Regions from separate parts of the Methylobacterium sp. Leaf399 genome, predicted to be linked through region 3. Evidence: predicted binding sites of a transcription regulator. Region 3 holds the regulator's gene; each other region holds the start of a gene.
What was found. Region 3 encodes LexA, which represses DNA repair genes until DNA is damaged. Its sites were predicted from a motif close to TGTTCNNNNTGTGTTCNG; they were not measured.

Region 1 (7,680 bases), on a different contig from region 3:
CCGATCCCCTCCTTCCGGCGCCGTCCGCGACCGCCAAGGCCTATCCGCTGCTCACGCTGACGGCGATGCTGTGGGCGGGCAACGCGGTGATGAGCAAGTGGGCGGTGGGCGAGGTCTCCCCCCAGGTCCTCACCTGCCTGCGCTGGACCGTGGTCTGCGCCGTGCTGGTCGCCATCGCCGGTCCGGACGTCCGGCGCGACTGGCGCCGCCTGAGGCCGCGCTGGCTCAGCATCCTCCTGATGGGGGCGGGCGGCTACACCGCCTTCAACAGCCTGTTCTACGCGGCGGGCGCCTACACCACGACCCTCAACATCGCCCTGTTCCAGGGGGCGCTGCCGGTGCTCGTGGTGCTCACCAACTACGTCGTCAACCGCACCACGGTCACCGGCTTCCAGGGGCTCGGCGTGGCGGTGACGCTGATGGGCGCGGCGGTGGCGGCCACCCACGGCGACTGGACGGTGTTCACCACCATGGCGCTCAACCGCGGCGACATGCTGATGCTGATCGCCTGCCTCCTCTACGCCGGCTACACCGTCGCCCTGCCCAATCGCCCGGCGGTCTCGGGCCTCGCCTTCTTCACGGCCATGGCGGTGGCCGCCTTCCTGACCTCGCTGCCGCTGCTGGCGGTGGAATGGGCCGCCGGCCATGCGGTCTGGCCCAGTGCCAAGGGGTGGGCGATCGTCGTCTTCGTGGCGCTGGGGCCGTCGCTGGGCTCCCAGCTCGCCTTCATGCGCGGGGTCGAGCTGATCGGCCCCAACCGGGCGGGTGTGTTCGTGAACCTGGTGCCGGTGTTCGGGGCCCTGCTCGCGGTGGTGCTGGTGGGCGAGCCGTTCCGCTGGCACGACGGGCTGGCGCTCGCCCTCGTGCTCGGCGGCATCTACATCGCCGAACGCTTCGGGCGCCGGCCCGCCGCGTGATACGTGTTTCCGCTTGGATCAAGCGGGAGCCGTATCACCGAGCCCGCGTAGCGCCCGAGCGAAGCCAAAATCCGCATTGCGAAGCCATCGAACGGATTGTGTGAGCGCTCAGGCTTCGCGCCACAGCCGCAGCCGGGCGCGGTCGGGGCCCACCGCTTCGCGTTCGAGGCCGTAGTGCTCGGCCAGCCGCGCCAGGGCGATGCGGGCCACCACCTTGGCCGAGCGCGCCGGCCAGCGCCGTTCCGCCTCGATCCGCTCCAGGCCCTTGAGGAACCCGCACAGGTCGATCAGCAGCCCGGACAGGTCGCTGCCCACCGCGTCGAGGGCGGCCCGGACCCGCTGGCGTCCGGCCAGCATCGTGTCGGAGGCCGCGGACGGGTCGCGCGGTCCCGAACCGTCGACCTTCACGCCGCTCCAGTCGGAGCCCATCCGCGGCATCAGCGACGCCGTCGTGAGGTCGCGCCGCAGCCGCTCCCCGGCCTCGAAGCAGGCCGCGTCGATGAGGGGGCGGCCGTCGCGGTCGCGCCGCCGCGCCATCCAGGCGAGCGGGCTTTCGGAGGCGTCGCGCCAGGGTCGCTCGGGCCCTGCGCCTGGCTCCTGCACGAGGTCGAGGTGCTGGGCGAGATAGGGATGGGCCGCGCCCGCGGCCTCGCGCCGCAGCCGTGCCCGGCCCGCCGCGCTGATCGTCAGTCGCGCCCGCCGCCCGCCGCCCTGCTCGGCGAGGTCCGCCGCGAGCAGGGCCGCGCCCGCCCCGGCCGGGAACCGCCCCGCCCCGAGGGAGATCCCCGTTCCGCCGCTGCGCACGATCAGGCCGGTCTCGTCGACCGGGTCCTCCAGCGCATAAGCGCCCTCCGCGGCGAGGGCCGCCAGGAGCCGCGCGGCATGGCGGTCGAGGCGCGTCTCCGGGCGAGTTTTGGGGACGACGGAGGCGAGGCCATGATTGGCCTTGCGAGCTTTGTTCATGATATGTTCCCTACGAGGCTGATGGGAAACGACCCCCGCACAACCAACGGTAAAGGAAAAATATCCTAGCACAAGTCTTGACAGCCAAAGGGCAGTCTTCCAACGGCCTCTTCCAAGGGCCGGTCTTCAGTGCCGTGCGAACGTCCGCTACGCTCGTCCGAGATCGACACGGGTTTTTCCCCACGAAAAAGGCCGCTCCGACGACATCGGAACGGCCTTCGTAGGCGGTCGATGCCCCACCCCACGGGCGGGAAGTGGCGGGCCGGCAGGCGGCCCGCCGGCCGATCACATGCGGCGCATGTCCCGGCGCATCATCCGACGCTTCATCATGCGCCGCTCCATCATCCGACGCTTCATCATGCGCCGCTCCATCATCCGGCGCTCCATGCGCATCATCTGAACGTTGGTGACGGCGTCGGGAGCGGTGACGCCCATCGGAGCGCCGGGGGCAGCGGAGGCGGAGGTGGCGAGGCCAGCGGCGCCGAGCGAGGCGAGCACGGCGAAGGCGAAGGTCAGTTTCCTCATGAAGGGCGTCCTTTTTTCTGTGTCCCGAGCGCGGCACCCGGTTCGTTCTCCCGACGCGGCGCGCCGGAGAAGATCGTCGCACACCGGGGCGCGCGGCAGGCCCCCGTTCGGGCCTGCCGCTGACAACACGCGAGTCAGAGTTTCGTTTCCTCGAAGGCCCTGACCCAATCAGCGCAGATGCCCGAGCGGACGATGTCGTCGAGGGTGAACTCCACGATCGGGATGCGCATCATCCGGCTTTTCACGAGATGGATGACGGTGCGCAGGCCCGAGGTCTCGCGCAGATCGGTCTGCGAGACGTCGCCGTTGATGATGACCTGGCAATCGTCGCCGATGCGGGTCAGGAACATCTTGATCTCGGCGGTGGTGGTGTTCTGCGCCTCGTCGAGGATCACGAGGCAGTTCTTGAAGGTGCGCCCGCGCATCACCTCGAAGGGCACCACCTCGATGTCGCCGGTCTTGCAGGCGATCTCGAAGGCCGCCGTGCCCATCCGCTCCTTGATGGTCTCGGTCAGCGGCGCGACCCAGGGGGCGATCTTCTCCTCGAGGGTGCCGGGGAAGAACCCGAGCGAGCGCCCCGAGGGCACGTTGGGCCGGGTGATGATGACCTTGGAGATCCGGCGCTGGCGAAGCTGGTCGGCGGCGCGGGTGCCGGCGATGTAGGTCTTGCCGGTCCCGGCGGGCCCGAGGACGATCACCTGGGGGTGGGTCGCCAGGGCATCGAGGTATTCGGCTTGCCGGTCCGTCAGGGGTTGGATGGGACTGAGGATCCGCTCCTCGTCGAAACGCGTTCGGTGCAGTCGGGCCGGATGCTCGTCAACCAATTCAAGTCGTGCGCGCCGTCTCTTCATCGAACAACACTCCAACCGGACGTGCCAATCTGGACTTGCCAACGCTTCGCTACGCTACTGTCGTGACTCCCGCCGATATCCTCCGGTCCACAGATCAAACTCTCCGATGCCGGGGAGTTCCCCGCACCGACGAGGCCGCTGTGGACGGCCGGCCGATCCCGCCCGGCCGATCCCGCGACGTGTCGCGCGGGTGTTGCCGTGCACGCACCATGCCGCGCTGCACGCGACAGGGCCATGACGACAGCTTTTCGTTAACGGAACCGTAAGATCGCACGAGGTGCTGGACCCACTCGGGGTACGATCCATCGCGATCCCTCGATCGTCCACGCCGCAGATGGGCGGGACGGCCGGCCCCTCGGGGCCGGTGAGACGCCTCATCCGGGCTGGATGAAACTGTCGAGCACCATTTTCCGGCCGGCCTTGTCGAAGTCAACGGTGAGCTTGTTGCCGTCGACGGCCGCGACCTCGCCGGGGCCGAACTTCATGTGGAAGACGCGCATGCCGGTGGCGAAGGCCGAGGGCGCGCCGGTGGACGATGCCACGAGTTCGCCCTCGATCTGGCGCGGGGCGCCGCGCTGGCTCGACCCGCGGCCGAACTCCTGGCGGCGCGCGGTGGCATCCGCGGTCCTGGCGGTGTTCTCCTGCGCCCGTTGCCAGCCCGGCGTAGAGTACGACGAGCCGAACGGCGTCGGGTTGCGGTCGAACCGGGAGGCGCCGGCCGCGAAATGGGCGGGCGCATCGACCACGTCGACGGCGTCCGGCGGCAGTTCGTCGATGAAGCGGCTCGGCACCGTCGAGGACCACAGGCCGTGGATGCGCCGGTTGACGGCGAACGACAGTTTCGCGCGCCTGCGTGCCCGGGTGAGACCGACATGGGCGAGGCGGCGCTCCTCCTCCAGCCCGGCCCGGCCGCTCTCGTCGAGCGCCCGCTGGTTGGGAAACAGCCCGTCCTCCCAGCCCGGCAGGAACACCGTGTCGAATTCGAGCCCCTTGGCGGCGTGCAGGGTCATCAGGGAGACGCGATCGGCCCCCTCCTGCTCGCTGGCCTCCATCACCAGGGAGACGTGTTCGAGGAAGGCGCCGAGATCCGGGAACTCCTCCATGGAGCGCACGAACTCCTTGAGGTTCTCGAGGCGCCCGGCGGCGTCGGCCGAGCGGTCCTTCTGCCACATCTCGGTATAGCCGGATTCCTCGAGGATGGTCTGGGCCACCTCCGATTGCGGCCGGCCCTCGATCATCCGCGCCCACCGCGAAAAGCTCTCCACCAGGGCGCGCAGGGTCGAGCGGGCCTTTGGCTTGAGCTCGTCGGTCTCGACGAGGCCGCGCGCCGCCATCAGCAGCGGTACCTTCCGGGCCCGCGAGGTGGCGTGCAGCACCTGCAGCGTCGCGTCGCCCAAACCGCGCTTGGGGGTGTTGAAGATGCGCTCGAAGGCGAGGTCGTCGGCCGGATTCACGGTGACGCGCAGGTAGGCCAGCGCGTCGCGGATCTCGGCGCGCTCGTAGAAGCGCGGGCCGCCGACGACCCGGTAGGGCAGGCCGAGCTGGACGAAGCGGTCCTCGATCTCGCGCATCTGCGCCGAGATCCGCACCAGCACCGCGATCTCGGACAGCGGGTGGTTCTTGGCCTGCAGGCCCTCGATCGCCTCGCCGAGCTGGCGGGCCTCCTCCTCCGAATCCCAGGCGCCCGAGACCGTGACCTTCTCGCCGGCCACGTCCTCCGTGCGCAGGGTCTTGCCGAGACGGCCCTCGTTCTTGGCGATGAGCCCCGAGGCGGCCGAGAGGATGTGGCCGGTGGAGCGGTAGTTGCGTTCCAGCCGCACCACGGTGGCGCCGGGGAAGTCGTGCTCGAACCGCAGGATGTTGTCGACCTCGGCCCCGCGCCAGCCGTAGATCGACTGGTCGTCGTCGCCGACGCAGGCGACGTTGCGGTGGCCCAGCGCCAGCAGCCGCAGCCACAGGTACTGGGCGACGTTGGTGTCCTGGTACTCGTCCACGAGGATGTAGCGGAAGCGCTGCTGGTAGGTCTCGAGCACGTCCGGGTTCTCGCGCCAGAGCTTGAGGCACAACAGCAGCAGGTCGCCGAAATCCGCCGCGTTGAGGGTGGCAAGCCGGGCCTGGTAGGCGGTGTAGAGGGCGCCGCCCTTGCCGAAGGCGAAGGCCTGCGCCTCTCCCGGCGGCACCTGCTCGGGCGAGAGGCCCCGGTTCTTCCAGCCGTCGATGGTGGAGGACAGGGCGCGGGCCGGCCAGCGCTTCTCGTCGATACCCTGGTCGGCGATGACCTGCTTCATCAGGCGCAGCTGGTCGTCCATCCCCAGGATGGTGAAGTCGGACTTCAGGCCGACGAGCTCGGCGTGGCGGCGCAGGATCTTGGTGCCGATGGCGTGGAAGGTGCCGAGCCAGGGCATGCCCTCGCCCGCCGGGCCGATCAGCGCGCCGATGCGCAGCTTCATCTCGCGGGCGGCCTTGTTGGTGAAGGTCACCGACAGGATGTCGTAGGGCCGCGCCCGGCCGGTGGCGACGAGGTGGGCGATGCGGGTGGTGAGCACCCGCGTCTTGCCCGTGCCGGCGCCGGCCAGCACCAGCACCGGCCCTTCGGTGGTCTCCACGGCCCGGCGCTGCTCGGGGTTGAGCCCCTCGAGATAGGGCTCTCCCTGCGGCCGCAGGGACGCCATGGCACGCGCGGCGATGGAAGAACCGGTTTGCGAGGTCGGAGCGGGCGCGGGCGCCGCGCCGGGATGCTGTGTCATGCCCGCTTCCCTGGACCAAAACGCGAACGGCGTCGAGGGCGCGGCGCCCGCGCCCGGCGTCCAGGCTGCGACCACGCGGGGGTACTCTTCGCGCCTGCGTGGAACTTGGATTCCCGCCCCCGCGTCGACACATCGAGCCCAGTCGCCGCCTCATCCGAGCCTTGAGTCAGTCAGGACCGACCCATGCGCCTATCCCTCGCCACCGCCCTGTTCCTCGCCGCCGCCAGCCCGGCGCTCGCCCAGTTGTCGGGCAACCCCGACAGCCTGAACGCCACGAACGAGCGGCTCTCCAACCAGAGCCAGATCCGCGGCATCCAGCAGCAGCAGCAGTTCGAGAACAACCAGATGCGCATGCAGATCCAGCGCAACGACGCCTTCCGCGCGGCACCCGCGCCGACGATCGTCGTTCCGCCCCGGCGCTGAGGCCCGGCACTGAAGCGCGCCCCCGGCCCGTGTGCTATGCGCAGGCCCGGGGACGCGAGATGTGGCGCCGCGCCGTGGATGCGGCCGGGTGCGATCCATCGTCGAGCCCCGTGAACCGGCCCGTCGACGCGGGCGACACGGGAACAGAGACTGGTGCGTGACATCCTGACCGCGGTCGCGGGCGCCGTCATCGTCATCCTGGTGGCGGCCCTGGCGATCCCGCCGTTCTTCCCCTGGGAGGAGTACCGCACCCTGGTCGACCGGGCGATCTCGCGGTCCGTCGGTCTTCCCGCCCGCAGCGAGGGGCGGATCGGGGTGCGGTTCCTGCCCTCGCCGCGGCTGCGCCTCGACCGGCTCTCGCTGGGCGACGCCCGGGACACCGACAGGCCGTCCGTCGACCTCGGCTTCGTCAAGGCCGAGATCGGGCTGACGCCGCTCCTCTCCGGCGAGATCCGCTTCACCGAGACCCGTATCGGCCGGGCAGAATTGCGCCTGCCGGTGACCGACGGCGACAGCGTGATGCTGCCGGCAGCCCCCCTCACCGGCGAGGACGGGCTCGCCGTCGACGACCTCGCCATCCGCCAACTGGTGGTCACCACCATCGCCACCAGGACCGGCCGGACCGGCCAGATCCGTGCCGAGGACGTTCGCCTCGACGCGCCGCGGCTCACCGGCCCGTGGCGGGTCGCGGGCTCGCGCGGCGGCGTGCCGTTCCGCCTGTCCACCGGCCAACCCGATGCCGAGGGCCGCATCGCGGTCAAGCTCTCGGGTGGCGGCGACACCCACCCGCGCGTCGAACTCGACGCGCGCTTGGGTCTCGTCCCGGTGCCGGACGCGCCCGCCGGCCCGATGCGGGCGATGGTGCCGGAGGCGGAGGGGACCTGGCGCGTCGTCGTCGGGCCGCCGACCCAGGCGGCCGGCCACTACCTGCCGTTCTCCCTGTCGGGGCGCTTCGCCTCGCGCAGCCCCGTCGCCACGCTGGAAGGGGTGACCGCCGAGATCGACCCGGGCGGCAAGACCCTGCGCCTCACCGGCGACGGTCGGCTCGACCTGCGCGAGGGCCGCGCCGCGCTGAGGCTGGAGGCGCGCCGCCTCGACCTCGATTCCTTCCTGATCTCCACCGAGGGACAGGCCCTGATCGGGCGCGGCATGCCTGCCGCCGCCGGCAACCTGCCGGTGCTGGCCGACCTCGACGTCTCCGTCGAGAGCCTGGCGCTCGGCCTCGACGACTGGTCGGACCTCGACCTCGGCCTC
Region 2 (7,680 bases), on a different contig from region 3:
CGGCTACAGGGCCGCGCTGATCCTGCGTCTCTGGGTCGGGCTCTACGCGGCGCCGGACTACCTCGCGCGGCGTCCGGCGCCGACGAGCCTTGCGGCCCTGGCGGAGCACGACCTGATCCTCTCGCGCGAACGGCCCGGGGCGCTGGGCATCATGCTCAGCGACGGCCGGGGCCGGACGGAACAGGTCGCGCTCAGCCCCGCCGTCCGGGCGAGCGACTTCGCCGCGGTACTCCGGCTGACGCTGGCCGGGACAGGCATCGGCCATCTGCCGAGCGCCGTGGCGGCCGGCTCCGTCGAGAACGGGGCACTCGTACGGGTGCTCGCACCTTGGGCGACGGCGGGTGGGGCGCTCCGGGCCGTGAGCCTCGCTGGCCGGGAATTACCGGCACGCGTGCGCGTCTTTCGCGAGCACGTTCGCTCCGAGATGATGAAGCGCTTCGCCGTCGAGCCGGACCAGGCCGAAGGCACCTGAGGCGAGCGGTTTCCAACGACGTTCCTCGGCCGTTGAGCAGCGTCGGCTCAGGGTGGAGGCTTTGTGGAACGGCGCGATGACGGCGACGTGTCCTCACAGCCTCGGTCTCTTTCCCTATCCCGCCGCCACGAGGGGTTTGTACCTATCCCGGGCGGCAGGGGCTTGCAGATCAACCCTTGAGCGCTGCCTCGATCACGGATGAGGTCGAGGTGGTCGGCCGACCGATGAGCGCACTGAGTTGGCGGCCGTCATCGAAGAGGGCGCCCTTCTCGGCGCCAGCATCCGAGTCGGCCAGAAGGCCGGCAAAGGCGTTGGGTAGCCCTGCGCCGATCAAGGCGGCCCTGAACTCCGCCTCGGGCAGGTTCTGGTAGGCGACCGGCTTGCCCGAGGCTTGGGATATGAGCTTGGTGAAGTCGGATAGGGTGTAGGCTTCGTCGCCTGCCAATTCGTAGATACGCCCACCCTGGTCGGTCTCGGCGGTCAGCACGATGCTTGCGGCAGCCGCGTAGTCGGCCCGCGCCGCCGAAGCGATCCGTCCCTCGCCCGCGCTGCCGAGGAAGACGCCGTGTGCGAGCGCAGGTGGGATCGAGGCCGCATAGTTCTCGGTGTACCAGCCGTTGCGCAGCAGGACATGGGGCACCCCAGACGCCACGAGCATCGCCTCGGTGGCGCGGTGTTCCTCCGCTAGGGCCAGGGGAGACGTGTCGGCATGGAGAAGGCTGGTGTAGGCGATCAGGCGGACACCGGCAGCCTTGGCGGCGGCAATGACGTTCTGGTGCTGGACCGCGCGTTGACCGACCTCGCTGGAGGAGATCAGCAACAGCCGCTCGATGCCCGCGAAGGCCGTGGCGAGCGTGTCGGGCTTGGCATAGTCGGCTGTGCGGACCTCGACGCCGAGCCCGGCCAGCTTCCTGGCCCCTTCGCTTCCGGCATCGCGGACGCCGGCGACCACCTGTGCGGTGGGCACGGTCCGGAGCAGGTTTTGGATGACGAGGCCACCGAGTTGGCCTGTGGCGCCCGTCACGAACAGACGCATGTGGGATGGGAGCGTCATGTGTCAAAGCCTTGGTGGTTCGGTATCGGTACAAGGTCTATAAGTGAGACCGAGGCCGCCCGTAAGGAGGCAGGTTTTGGGGACCTGGTTACGGGGAAGGAACCACCGGTATGAGCGACGTTAGCGGGCTGGCCGGCAAGTTCGACAGCTGGCAGCGCATGAGCTTCGATCCGGCCCGCTGTCCGGTCCGGGACGTGCTCGATCACCTTGGCGACAAATGGACGACCTTGATCGTGATTGCGCTGGCCGGCGGCCCTCGGCGTTTCGGAGAGCTGAACCGGTCCATTCCGGATATCTCGAAGCGGATGTTGACGCAGTGTCTGCGGAACCTGGAGCGCGATGGGCTCATCACCCGTCATGTTTTCCCGACCAGTCCCCCGAGCGTCGAATATCGGCTGGCGGATCTGGGGCGCTCGCTGCTAGCCCCCCTGCAAGCGTTGGTCGAATGGGCTGAAGCTAGTCATCAGAGCATTCGCGATGCTCGTCTTCGCTTCGATGCTGTTCCTTCAAATACCTGAGGGCGGACGTTTGGCAGGTCGCGGAGGAGCCGTATTGAGCGGATCCCGCACCATGGTCCGCTTTGATGCATCCGCCGTCCGTAAGCGGATGGGCAGGAAACCACCCAACCCGGACGTAACTCATTCTCGACCAAGCTTCCTCAAAACGAATCGTGGGAGGGTCTATGAAGGGTCGCAACCGGACTCGACGTTCAGCTACCATCCGTAACATCTCGAAGGTCAGCGGCGTGGCGAGAGCCGGATGAGGCGACCATCGGCGTCGTCCGTGACCGCCCAGAGCGCGCCGTCGGGCGCCTGCTTCACGTCGCGGACACGCTGATCGTTCCCCCGGAGCAACCGTTCCTCGCCGGTGACCTTGCCGTCCTCCAGGACGAGCCGAGCGAGGTGGTGTCCGCCGAGGGCGGCGACGAACAGGTTGCCCTTCCACTCCGGAACGAGGTCGGCGGTGTAGAACGCGATGCCGGCCGGTGCGATGGCGGGATCCCAGTAGTAGGCCGGCTGGTCGGTACCTGGGAACTGGGAGCGGCCGCCCCCGAGGAGGCCCCCGTCGTAGCGCTTGCCGTAGGCGGCCAGCGGCCAGCCGTAGTTGTGGCCGGGCTCGACCCGGTCGATCTCGTCGCCGCCCTGCGGACCGTGGTCGCTGATCCAGAGGCCGCCGGTCTTGGGGTCGAGGGCCAGGCCCTCGGGATCGCGATGGCCGATGGACCAGACCCGGGGCTCGGCGCCGCTGACGTTGACGTAGGGGTTGTCCGCCGGGATCGAGCCGTCGCGGTCGATGCGCAGGATCTTGCCCATGGGCGAGGCGGGCAGCTGGGCGGCGATCCGCGTCTCGTCGGTGATCCACTCGGACGTTCCGACGTAGAGCTTGCCGTCATGGCCGATGACCATGCCGCCGGCGTAGTGGTTGATCCCGCTGAACGGCGGCAGGGTGAGGAGTTGCTCGACGCCCTCGATGGACTTGTCGTCGGCCGATAGGCGACCGCGGACGACCATCAGCGCATGCCCGTTGGGTCGGTACCCGACGAAGGAGAGGTAGACGAACCGGTTGGATGCGAAATCGGGGTCGACCAGCACCGCGAGGAGGCCGCAATCGCCGGCATGCATGACCGGGGGAACGCCGGCGACCGGCTCGGAGACCTCACCCCGCTGGGTGACGACGCGCAGGGCGCCGGACTTCTCCGTCACCAGCATGCGCCCGTCCGGCATGAAGGCGAGCGACCACGGATACGACAGCCCGCGTGCGACCACCGTTTCCTCGATGGGCGTCTTCGTCCTGACGGTCACGGCGCGCGTCTGGCCGGCGAAGGCCGGGTGCTGCGAGGGGTTCACCGGCGGGCGGCGTTCGAGCACCTGCCCCTCCGGGGGCACGTCGCGCGGCGCCGGCTGACGCTGCACCGGGGCGCTGGGAGGCAGGCCGGGGAAGAGCGCGCGGTCGTTCGGCTGTACGAACGGGTCGCGGGTCGCCTTCTCGACCAGGATGGCCGGATCGACCGGCGGCCGTTCCGCGAACGGACGGTGTGGACGTCCCGGTTCGGATTCCTGGGCGGTCGCCTGCAGGAGCGCCGTCCCGGCGAGCAGGGTCGCGGCCAGAAGCAGCGTGGACTTCATCGTGGGGTTCTCCATCGGATCGATAGGAATGTCTGACCCAGGCGACGAGCGCCTCACCAACGCTGGCCGGTGGGGTGAATCACCACGTCGTTGACCGTGACGTTCGCCGGCTGGTCGAGGGCGTAGGCGACGGCCTCCGCGACGGTCTCGGGCGGGATCGCACCCTCGTTCAGGGCCTGGGCCGCCTTGCGTCCCTCGGCGTCCGAGACCTTATCGGCCCAGCCCGTGTCGATCACACCGGGGCTCACCATCGACACCTGGATGCCGCTGCCGACGCCGACTTCCTGCCGAAGGCTCTCGGTGATGCCCCGGATGAAGAACTTGGTCGCCCCGTACACCCCGGCGCCTTCGCCGACGTGGATGCCGGCGACCGAGCTCATGTTCAGGATGCGGCCGGACTTCCGTTCCATCATCGACGGCAGCACGGCCGCGATGGCGTGGAGGTAACCCCGCAGGTTGGTGTCGATCATCCTGTCCCAGTCCCCGACCGCGGTGTCCTCCCACTTGGAGAAAAGCATCAGGCCAGCGTTGTTCACGAGGATGTCGACGGGGCCGTAGGTCTCCTCCGCGAGCCCGACGAGAGCATTCATGTCATCGGGATCGGTGACGTCGGTGACCCTGAAGGTGGCCATGCCGCCGGCATCCGTGATCTCCGAGACGAGGGCCTTCAGCTTGTCCTCGTTGCGGGCGGCCAGGACGACCCTGGCGCCGGAGGCGGCGAGCCGTTTGGCGGTGGCGGCGCCGATGCCTGAGGAGGCGCCGGTGACGATGGTGACGGCGTTGGCGAGGTTGCCCATGGCGGCGTCCTCAACCCTGGAGCCGGGTGAGCTTGGCGTGGCGCGCCGCCTTCTCCGGCTCCGGCGTACGACGGTTGTCGACGACCTGCTGCTTAGTCTCCGCGTCGCCGCCCACGACGTGGTCGACGTCGTTCATCAGGGCCTCGAAGCCCTGCCGGGCGACCTCGGTCCTGTCGTTCTTCTTGCCCCCGTCGATGGCGCTGGTGCCCATGCCGGCGTTCTTGTGGAACTGGCTGTCGGTCGCCCCCGGCAGGAGCGCCGTGACCGTCACCCCGGTCTCGCGGAGCTCCTCGCGCAGGCTCTCGGCGAACATGAAGCCGAACGCCTTGGACGGGCCGTACACGGTCTCGTAGGGGGTCGGCAGGGTGGCCGAGACCGAGGACGTGATCAGGATGCGGCCCCGCCCGTTCGGGACCATGTGCTGCACGACGCGCTTGGCGAGATGCACGGTGCCGGTGATGTTGACGGCGATCAGCTTGAACTCGTCCTCCAGCGAGTTGTCGACGAAGGCGCCGCCCTGGCCGATGCCGACGTTGAGCGCGGCGGCCTCGACCGGCCGACCCAGGCCGGTCACGAACGTCCAGAAGCCCTCGACGCCGTCGAAGGTGCCGGCGTCGGCCTTGTGGGGGTAGGCCTCGACGCCGAGGTCGCGCAGCGCGCCGGCGGCGTCGTGGACCTTGTCGCTGGAACCGGTAATCGCGACGTCGAAGCCGTTCCCGGCGAACTGCTTGGCGAGCTCGAAGCCGATGCCGGAGGAGCCGCCGGTGACGATGGCGAGGGGACGTTGGGTGGTCATTTGGGTTCGATCCGTTCCGAGGTGGGCACGGGACGCGGACGAGGGACGGGACGCATGTCCGCGCCCGCTCTCCCACCGGTCGGTGGGCTGCGTCCTCGTATTGCTGTGACGGGGTTCTAACCCGCGACCGGACGCGGGGATGCACCATTCACGATGAGCGCCATTTGTCGGAGAGTTGAACCGGGCTCACTCTTTCGGCACCCATCGGCTCGGGACGCCCTGCCACGGCCGCCAAGCCGGACTGGGGCCGAGAGATGCCGTCGCGGCCATTCGCGATGACCGAGCGTCCAGTGCCCCGAGATGGCGGCATCCGAATTTGCCCGCCCGATCAAGCGTAACCGCTGGACGGAACGCGTCGACTTCGTTCATGGTTTGTTCGAATTCTGGATTCGCGGAGGAGCACCATGCAGATCACGGGCGTCACCATCGGCCTTCCCATGCCGGTGCCTCTTCTCGCGAGACCTGTCCGGGCCGGCTTCCCCAGCCCGGCGGACGACTTCATCGAGGAGGAGATCGACCTGCAGCGCCTGCTGATCTTCAACCGGCCGGCGACCTTCCTCGTCCGGGTGGCCGGCGACAGCATGATCCTCGCGCGCTTGTTCGACGGCGACCTCGCGGTGGTCGACCGGTCCCTGACCCCGCGCAACGGCGACATCGTGGTGGTCGACATCGACGGGGAACGGTCGTTCAAGGTCTGGAAGCGGCAGGGTCCGCGCATCACCCTGCACTTCGCCAACCCGCGCTTCCCCGAGTACCGGCTGGCACCGGATGCCCTCGTCGAGGTCTGGGGCGTCGTCTCCGGTTCCATCTGCGCCAAGCGCCGCTGCGAATGACCGCCCGGGCCTACGCCCTCTCCGACGGCAACAGCTTCTACTGCTCGTGCGAACGGGTCTTCGACGCACGCCTCGCACGCCTGCCCGTGATCGTGCTGTCGAACAACGACGGCTGCGCGATTGCCCGGACCAACGAGGCCAAGGCGCTCGGCATCCGCATGGGCGAGCCCTGGTTCAAGATCCGGGACATGTGCCGGAGCCAGGGCGTCCGGGTCTACTCCTCGAACTACGCCCTCTACGGCGACATGTCGGCCCGCGTGAATGCGGTCTACCGGGGCTTCTCCCCCCGCATCGAGGTCTACTCCATCGACGAAAGCTTCCTGGACATCTCCGACGTGCGGGAGTCGGATCGGGAGACCCTTGCACGGGACATGCGGGCGACCGTGCGGGCCTGGACGGGCATCCCGACCTGCGTCGGGATCGGCCCGACCAAGACCCTCGCCAAGCTCGCCAACCACGTCGCCAAGAAGAACCCGGAGCTCGGCGGCGTCTGCGACCTGACCGATCCGGAGCAGTACGACCACTGGATCATCCGCGTGCCGGTGGGCGACATCTGGGGCGTGGGTCCGGCCAACGCCAGGCGCCTGGAGGCGCTCGGATGCGACAGCGCCGCGGACGTGCGCGACCTCGACACCCGCGTCGCCCGCAAGGCCATGACCGTGGTCGGCGAGCGCCTCGTCCGTGAGCTCCGCGGCGAGGCGTGCGTCGACCTGGAGACGCTGCCCGCCACCCGGAAGGGCTGCGCGGTCACCCGCAGCTTCTCGAACCGCGTCGAAGATCTCGCGACCATGGAGGAGGCTATTGCCGCCCACGCCGCCAGGCTCGGGGAGAAGCTCCGGGGCGAGAGGCTCGGGACCGATCATGTCACGGTCTTCTTCCACACCTCGGAGCATGACCGCGACCGGCCGCAGCGGTCGGTGTCGACCGTGGTGACCCTGCCAGAAGCATCGAACGACACCCGTGTGCTGGTGAAGGCGTGCCTGCACGGCGTCAGGAAGACCTGGAGGGACGGGTACCGCTATTCCAAAGCCGGGGTCGTCACCACAGATCTCGTGCCCCTGGCTGCCTCGCAGCGGGCCCTGCCAGGGCTAGGGCAGATCGACCGCGAGCAGGGTGCGGCGCTGATGGCGGCTCTCGACGCGTGCAATCGGCGGTTCGGTCGAGGGGCCGTCGTACCGGGAGCGGCCGGTTTCGCCCCGAAGCGGGAGTGGTCGACCAAGTTCGAGATGCGGTCGCCGCGATACACTACCAGGGTCGACGAACTACCGGTGGTCGCCGCCGCCTGACCCGAGCCGCAGTGTCGGCCCGCCACCGCCGGACGGTTTCTCCCCCCGCGTCCGTGGGGACGTCACCCGACCCGGACCTTCTTCTCGCCCCTCAGCGAACGCAGCTTGTCCGCGACCCGAAAGACCTCTGCCCTGTCCACCATGACCGCCGCCCCGAAACCGTTCGGGGCATCATGGATACGGGGCGTGAAGAAGCGGTCACCGGATTCGAGAACTGTAACGGCTGTGGTCTCCATTACCGGAAGAGGCTCGGCCACGATGGGATCAAGCCACACGCCTGCGCGAAACAATAAGCCGGCCCTTGCCCACGGAAGTG
Region 3 (7,680 bases):
CATGGAGGTCGCGAAACTTCGAGTTGCACAGGACCAGCTTGTTGCCGGTGTCCCACAGGACGAAGGCCTCGGAGATCGCCTCGACCGCGTCGCGCAGGCGCATGTCGGCGGTGGCGTTGGATTCCGCCAGTTGGCGCTGCTCGCTGACGTCGACGGCGATGCCCACGAGGTGGCGCCCGCCGTCGGCCGTGTCGGGGACGATCTCGGCGCGCGTGCGCAGCCAGATCCAGGTCCCGTTGGCGCCGCGCACCCTGAACTCGTGGTCGACGGTGGACTGGCTCGCCGCGAGCTGGCGGGCGAGGCTGTAGAGGTCGCCGTCGTCGGGATGGACCAGGGCGTTGACGTCCCCGAACGACAGGAATTCCCGCTCGCGGGTGTAGCCGAGCAGGGCGTACATCGAGTCCGACCAGTAGATGCGGCCGCGCGGGATGTCCCAGTCCCACAGGCCGCAGCGGCCGCGCCCGAGGGCGGTGTCGAGGCGTTTCTTGATCTGCTCGCAGATGCGGTCGCTGGCATGGGCGCGGCGCGTCTGCAGGGCGTAGGCGAAGCCGATGCCGACGATCACGAGGGCGGCCGAACCGAGCAGCGTCGCCTGCGTCCGCATGCGGTCGCTCCAGGCGGCGGTGACGTCGACCACCGGCTGCAGCACGGCGACCTGGCCGCGGCCCGCCGGCAGGCTCTTGAGGGAGGCGATCACGCTCTCGCCGCCGGGCAGGGTCAGCGTCATCACGCCGGCCCGCTCGCCGAGCATGCTGAGAGGATGGGTCTCGCCGAGATAGGCGCTGAGGGTGCCCTGCGCCTCGATCGTGCCGGGATGGCTGGCGACGATCCGGTCCTTGTCGTCCGCGACCAGGATCCGGCGGCCGGCCGGGAGGAGAGAGGCCGGGAGGAGGCGGCGCAGGCGGCCCTTCACGTCGGCCTGCAACGCGAGGCCCGGGTTGCCGATGTCGGACAGGCCCGCGGCGGCGAGGTGGGCGAAGGCTTCGATCTCGGTCTCGGCCACGCGCAAGGCATCGTCGCGCTGGCTCTGGAGGTGCAGCACGGCCACGGCCGCCATGCTGATGAGAAAGGTCGCCAGCACCGCCGGGACCGCGTAGCGCAACCAGGTCTCCATCCGCACGAAGCGGGCATGGATGGCCTTGTCCGGCCGATGGATGCCCAGGATGGTGTCCGCGCGCGCAGAAGCGGCGAGGGAAGCGGCTTCCGCCTCCGACATTCTCAGACCTCGCAAACCCGGTGGGTCGTCTTCAGCGCGATGTCGGCCCGCGCTTCGAATCGCTTCAAATAGACATTTCCACAGCCGATTTGTCCACGGCTTTAATGGGTCGTTTTCCTTAATCGCAGATACCCGGCGGATGCGTCACAACGCCGTTTGGCTTTATTTTTCAGTGACTTAAATGGCCGGCAAGACTGCGCGTCAGGATATCGCCGAGGTCGCGCGACAGGGACTGCATGCAATTGAGATCGGCCAGAGTCGCTTTTGCAACGCTCCGCCGTCCGGGCTCGAGCATCCGCCACGATCCGAAGGCGGTGAGCAGGCGCGCGGCCAGTTGCGGATTGGCGCCATCGACGGTCAGGGCCATGCGCGCGACCAGCGCGAAGCCGCGGCCGTCGGGGCGGTTGAACTGGGTCGGATTGGCGACGCCGAAGCTGCCGATCAGCGCGCGGACCCGGTTGGGATTGGTCGTCGCGAAGGCCGGATGGCCCTGCAGCGCCGCGATCCGGTCGAGGGTCTCCGGTTCGGGGATGGTCGCCTGGATCGCGAACCACTTGTCGAGGACGAGGGGATCGTCCCGGTAGCGATCCGCGAAGGCGGCCAGGGCGTCCTCGCGCGCCGCACCCGGGATCAGGGCGAGGGTGGACAGGCCGCCCAACCGGTCCGTCATCGTGGTGGCGAGCCGGATCTGTTCTCCAGCGAGGTCGGCGCCGAACACCGGATCTCCCGCCGCGATCAGATCGAGGGCGGAATTGCGAAGCGCGCGCCGGCCGGCGGCGGCCGCTTCCGCGCTGAAGGCGGTGCCGGGCGGGTCGGCCAGGGTGGTGCGCAGCGCGACGAGACGCCCCGCGAGATGCCGCCCCAGCCGTTCGCGCAGGGCGCGCCGGGCGCCGTGGATCGCGTCGGGGTCGATGTCCGCGCCGATCTCGTTGGCGACGTCGCCCTCGCTCGGCAGGCCGAGGACGAGGGCGGCGAAGGCGGGATCGCCAAGGGCGTCCGTGTCGAGGAACCCGCCGATGGCCTCCACGAAGGCCGCCGCATCGGCTTCGGCCGCGTCGCCGCGGCTGGCGGCAACCATGAGGTGGAGCGCCATCGCCTGAGCGGCCTGCCAGCGATTGAACGGATCGGCGTCGTGGCGCAGCAGCGTCAGGTTCTGCGCCGTGGTCAGGGGTGGCACCAGCTTCACCGGCGCCGAGAAGCTCCGCAGCAGGGACGGCACCGGCGCCTCGGCGACATCCGTGAAGGTGAGGCTGTCGGTCGCCGCCTCCAGGACGAAAACCCCGTCGACGACACTGTCGCAGCGCGGTCCGGCCAGGGGGCCGTCGGCGCCGACGAGGCCGAGGCGGATCGGAATCACCAGGGCCTCGCCCTCCGAACCCGGCAGGCTCTGGGTGAAGGCGAGGCGGTAGCTACGTGCTGCCGGGTCGTAGTGCTCCTGCACCGTCACCCGCGGCGTGCCCGGCCGCTCGTACCAGCGCGCGAAAGCCGACAGGTCGCGTCCCGTCACGGCCGCGAAGGCATCGAGGAAATCCTCGACGGTGGCCGCCCTGCCGTCGTTGTCGGAGAAGTAGCGGTCCATACCCGCGCGAAAAGCCTTCGCGCCGATGAGGGTGCGCAGCATCCGCACGATCTCGGCTCCCTTCTCGTAGACGGTGGCCGTGTAGAAGTTGTTGATCTCGGCGTAAGCCTGCGGCCGGACCGGATGGGCGAGCGGCCCGGCGTCCTCGGGAAACTGGCGGGCTCGCAAGGTCTTGACCTCGCCGATGCGGTGGACGGCCCGCGAGCGCATGTCGGACGAGAATTCCTGGTCGCGAAACACCGTCAGCCCTTCCTTGAGGCAGAGCTGGAACCAGTCGCGGCAGGTGACCCGGTTGCCGGACCAGTTGTGGAAGTATTCGTGGGCGATGATCGCTTCGATGTTGGCGTAGTCCGCGTCGGTGGCGGTGTCGGGGCTAGCGAGGACGTATTTGTCGTTGAAGATGTTGAGGCCTTTGTTCTCCATGGCGCCCATGTTGAAGTCGGAGACCGCTACGACGTTGAACACGTCGAGATCGTAGGCGCGGCCGAACGCCTCCTCGTCCCACCGCATCGATCGCGCGACCGCGTCGAGGGCGTAGGCCGCCCGCTCCGCCTTGCCGGGCTCGACGTAGACCGCGAGCGTGACCTCGCGGCCCTCCATCGTGGTGAAGGCCCGATCGAGCCGGTCGAGGCGCCCGCCCACGAGGGCGAAGAGATAGGCGGGCTTCGGGTGGGGATCGTGCCAGACGGCATGATGGCGACCGGGGCCCGCCTCGCCGGCCTCCACCAGGTTGCCGTTGCCGAGCAGCACCGGCGCCTCGTCGCGGTCCGCCTCGATCCGGGTGGTGTACACCGATAGGACGTCCGGCCTGTCGAGGAGGTAGGTGATCCGGCGGAAGCCGTCGGCCTCGCATTGGGTGCAATAGACCCCGTTCGACCGGTAGAGCCCCATGAGCCGGGTATTGGCGGACGGGTCGATCCGGGTCTCGATCTCCAGGGTGAAGGGCGCCCGGGGCGGATCGGCGATGGTCAGGCCGGTGGCATCGACGGAAAAGGATCCCGCGTCGAGCACCCTGCCGTCGAGGGCGATGCGGACGAGGACGAGGTCCTCGCCGTCGAGCACCAACGGTGAGCCGATGCGGCCGGCCGGGTTGGGACGCAGGCTGAGGCGGGAGACCACCCGGGTCGCGGTGGGATGCAGCACGACGTCGAGGTCGACCCGGTCGATGAGGTGGTCGCTCGGCCGGTAGTCCTCGAGGCGGATCAGGGTCGGCATGTCGGTGCGCATCACGGATCAGTCTTCCTGCGGCGGCGACCGGAGTGGCCGTGTTCGGGTCTACGGGTACCGTCCGGCGTTGCGGCGGTTTCCCCGAGCCCGGTCGAGATCTCCGTCTTCTCGCATGAGGTCGCCGACCATTCACAGCGCCGCGACCCGTATCCCATGGGCGCCGCCGGCCCGCCGCCGCGACGGCGAGCGGCGTCCATTTCCCTCGGATCGATCACGACACGGGTCGGATCGGAACCCTTGCAGAACACTTAAAGAACGGCTAGCCTGTTCGTGATTTGTTTCTGCGATGTCGTGTCGCGGTTGGTGTCGCGAGAGTGTGGGTCGTCGGATGTTGACGCGCAAGCAATTGGATCTGCTGCAGTTCATACAGCAGAGGATGCAGGAGAGCAGTGTTCCTCCCTCCTTCGACGAGATGAAGGACGCGCTCGACCTCAAGTCGAAATCCGGCATCCACCGTCTCATCACCGCCCTCGAAGAGCGGGGCTTCCTGCGGCGCCTGCCCAATCGCGCCCGGGCGATCGAGGTGATCCGGATGCCCGAGAGCCTCGGCGGCACCATGCCGGTCCGGTCGGACGCACCGGTCGAGGCACGGCGTTTCACGCCGAGCGTGGTCGAGGGCGGCAAGGGTCGGGACCAGTCGGGACAGAGCCATGCGCCGGTCGCGCGGCCGACCATGGCCAAGCCGCCGATGGCGCGTGTCACCGACGAGGCGGGGCGGCCGGTGATGGTGCCGGTGATGGGGCGGATCGCTGCGGGAACACCGATCTCGGCGATCCAGGAGCAGAGCCACACCATCGCGATGTCGCCAGACTTCCTGTCGGGCGGCGAGCATTACGCCCTCGAAGTGCGCGGTGACTCGATGGTGGAGGCCGGCATCCTCGACGGCGACCTCGTGGTCATCCGCAAGCAGGAGACCGCCAACACCGGCGACATCATCGTCGCGCTGATCGACGACGAGGAAGCGACCCTGAAGCGCCTGCGCCGCCGCGGTTCGTCCATCGCCCTGGAGGCGGCCAACCCCGCCTACGAAACCCGGGTGCTCGGCCCCGACCGCGTTCGCATCCAGGGTCGCCTGGTCAGTCTCGTGCGGCGCTACTGAAGCCGCTCCGCCGGCGACGACGAAGGGGTGTCGGGTACCGTTTCGTCGTCGGTGGCTTCCGGTGCCGTCACCGGGTCCGGCGTTGGTGCCAGGCGTGGCGCCACCGTGGACGGTCGCCAGGGTTTGGTGATGCCGGGCGCACGCGCGGTCGTCAGTGTCGGTGCCCCGTCCGTCAGGCGGATCGCAGTAGCGCCGTGGTCCCGCAAAAAGCGTCTGTCGACGATGACGGCGGCGGCACAAGCAGTCGGCGCTTCGAGACGCGAGATCAGGATATCCGCCCGGACGCAGTCCTCACGAAAGCCGCGGCGGTCCTTGAGCAGCGCGATGCGGCGGCCGTCCTGCGCCTCCATCGTGCAGCCGAGCCGGTCGCAGCGCGCCGGGGATGCGGCGATGACGTCCTTGGCCTGGCGCGAATCGCCATCCGCCTTCAGCCATTGCTCCATGACGAAGGCCGGCGGTCGCCCGAGCGCGGCCAGGCGGCCCGACCGGTCGCGAACGGCGGCTCCCGCGCCCTCCCGGTCGACGTAGATGTCGTTGCGCATCGGGATCGCCGCCAGGGCGACCCCGATGGCGGCCGGCAGCAGTCCGAGCCAGCGAAGGCTTGAGACGGGCAGGGCGAGGACGATCAGGGCGGCGGCCAGACAGGCCAGGGCACCGGCTCCGAAGGCGGGCACCATGACGCTGGCGTGGCCGAAGCCGCTGATCCAGGCGGAGATCGCGAGCATGCCCTGCACGGCGAGCCCCATCAGCCACCACACCGGCTGGTCGAGGGCGAAGGGGTAGGCGAGGATCCCGAGCACCGCCGCGGGCATCACCGCCAGCGAGACCAGCGGCAGGGTCAGGGCGTTGCCGACGAGGCCGAACGGCTGCACCGCCTGGAAGTGGTAGGTGGAGAAGGGTGCGGTGGCGATCTGCGCCACCAGGGTCGTCGCGAGGGTTCCGACGACCGCCGCGGCGACGGTGGCCATCGCGCGGGCGACGCGGCCGTCGGCCTCGCGGCGCAGGCCGCTTCCGTCGAGATATACGGCGCAGGCGATGAGGCCTGCGACGGCTCCGAACGACATCTGGAAGCTCGGGCCGAGCAGCCCCTCCGGCTCGCGGGCGAGCGCGATCAGGGCCGCCAGCGCCAGGTTGCGCATGCTCAAAGCGGGGCGGTCGACCAGGATCGCGCCGAGCATCACCAGGGTCATGATCCAGGCCCGCTCGGCCGCGATGTCCCAGCCGGAGAAGACGCAATAGGCGGTGACGCCGACCATCGCGAAGGCGGCGGCGATCTTCTTGATCGGTGTCCGCAGGGCGAGGAAAGGCACCGCCGCCAGGATCGCGCGCACCAGCCAGAACACCACCCCGGCCGCCAGCACCATGTGGAGGCCCGAGATCGAGACCACGTGATAGATCCCCGCGTCCCGCAGCACGTCGTTGGTCTGCTGGTCGATGAGGCCGCGTTTGCCCGTGACCAGGGCGGCGGCGACCGCACCGGCCTGTCCGCCGATGGCATCGGTGATCCGCCGGGTGAGGGCGTTGCGGGCGTCGTCCACCGCCGCGGCCGCACGCAACCGGACCGGCAGCGGCCCGGGGGGCGGCTTGACCTCGATCTTGCCGACGAGGGAGCCCACCGCGCCGAGGCCGCGGAAGAAGGCGTCGCGGCCGAAGTCGTACCCGCCCGGCCGCGCCGCTTCCGGCGGCGGCAGCAGGCGCGCGTTGGCGGCGATGAAATCGCCCGGCTTGAGGGGGCGGGATGCCTTGTAGGAGGCGCGCACCCGGGTCGGCCGGGCCTCGGCGGCGAGGCTGCCGAAGCTCTCGACCCGGATGATCAGGCGCGCACCCTCCTCGCGCTCGTCCAGGGATTCGATGAACCCGGTGAGCGGCGCGATCGTGGTGCGGGCCAGGATCGGGCTCGCCACCGTGGCGACGCGCCAGGCCCCGGCCGCAAAGCCGAGGAGCGCGGCCACGAGCCCGAGGAGGAGCGCCCGCAATACCGGCCGGGCGGCGCAGACGGGGACGAGGGCCGCGAGGAGGGCCGCCGATCCCAGGGGCGCCGCCAACACGGGCTCGCCGACGGTGGCGGAGAAATACACGAGGATGCCGGCGCCGAAGGCCACCGCGAGCCAGGGAAACAGCCGCCGCCGTTCGGCCTCCAGCGAAACGCCCGCGACGAACCAGTGCCGCAATGCGGGGAGCCAGGCGGCGAGACGGCGGGGCGACAGGGCGGCGATCCGCCCGGCCGTCCGCGCCCCAGCCTCGCCCCGCGCCATGCCGACGGTCTCCCGATCTCGCCTTCGCCGGACCCCGCCGCCCCGGATGGCGTCCGCGGGCACGCCATGGCCCGGCCCGTTCCTTAACGTCCCCGCCCGCCCATGCTACAGGGCCGCAGCCCGGCGGGTCGACCCGCTCGATCCTCCTCTCCCCACACAAGTCAGACCGCCCGATGTCGTCAGCCGTCGTCACCCGTTTCGCGCCTTCGCCCACCGGCTACCTGCACATCGGCGGAGCCCGGACGGCGTTGTTCAACTGGCTCTACGCGCGCCGCTTCGGCGGTCGCATGCTGCTGCGGATCGA

Region 1: the regulator LexA is predicted to act here: its motif matches at 6,015-6,032, upstream of ASG40_RS14090 (ATP-dependent helicase).
Region 2: the regulator LexA is predicted to act here: its motif matches at 5,608-5,625, upstream of ASG40_RS10935 (LexA family protein).

The regions. Positions count from the first base shown of each region.
Region 1 is NZ_LMQK01000030.1:154,038-161,717, reverse strand. It holds gene ASG40_RS14110 (DMT family transporter) at 1-917, shown strand, start outside; gene ASG40_RS14105 (DUF6456 domain-containing protein) at 1,026-1,880, opposite strand; gene ASG40_RS14100 (hypothetical protein) at 2,166-2,405, opposite strand; gene ASG40_RS14095 (PhoH family protein) at 2,540-3,256, opposite strand; gene ASG40_RS14090 (ATP-dependent helicase) at 3,631-6,003, opposite strand; gene ASG40_RS14085 (hypothetical protein) at 6,187-6,426, shown strand; gene ASG40_RS14080 (AsmA family protein) at 6,580-7,680, shown strand, end outside.
Region 2 is NZ_LMQK01000016.1:14,897-22,576, forward strand. It holds gene ASG40_RS10905 (LysR family transcriptional regulator) at 1-472, shown strand, start outside; gene ASG40_RS10910 (SDR family oxidoreductase) at 642-1,526, opposite strand; gene ASG40_RS10915 (winged helix-turn-helix transcriptional regulator) at 1,637-2,044, shown strand; gene ASG40_RS10920 (PQQ-dependent sugar dehydrogenase) at 2,264-3,652, opposite strand; gene ASG40_RS10925 (SDR family oxidoreductase) at 3,706-4,449, opposite strand; gene ASG40_RS10930 (SDR family NAD(P)-dependent oxidoreductase) at 4,460-5,245, opposite strand; gene ASG40_RS10935 (LexA family protein) at 5,650-6,078, shown strand; gene ASG40_RS10940 (Y-family DNA polymerase) at 6,075-7,364, shown strand.
Region 3 is NZ_LMQK01000023.1:120,439-128,118, reverse strand. It holds gene ASG40_RS11705 (PAS domain-containing sensor histidine kinase) at 1-1,216, opposite strand, end outside; gene pepN (aminopeptidase N) at 1,386-4,022, opposite strand; gene lexA (transcriptional repressor LexA) at 4,351-5,121, shown strand; gene ASG40_RS11690 (ComEC/Rec2 family competence protein) at 5,115-7,376, opposite strand; gene gltX (glutamate--tRNA ligase) at 7,550-7,680, shown strand, end outside.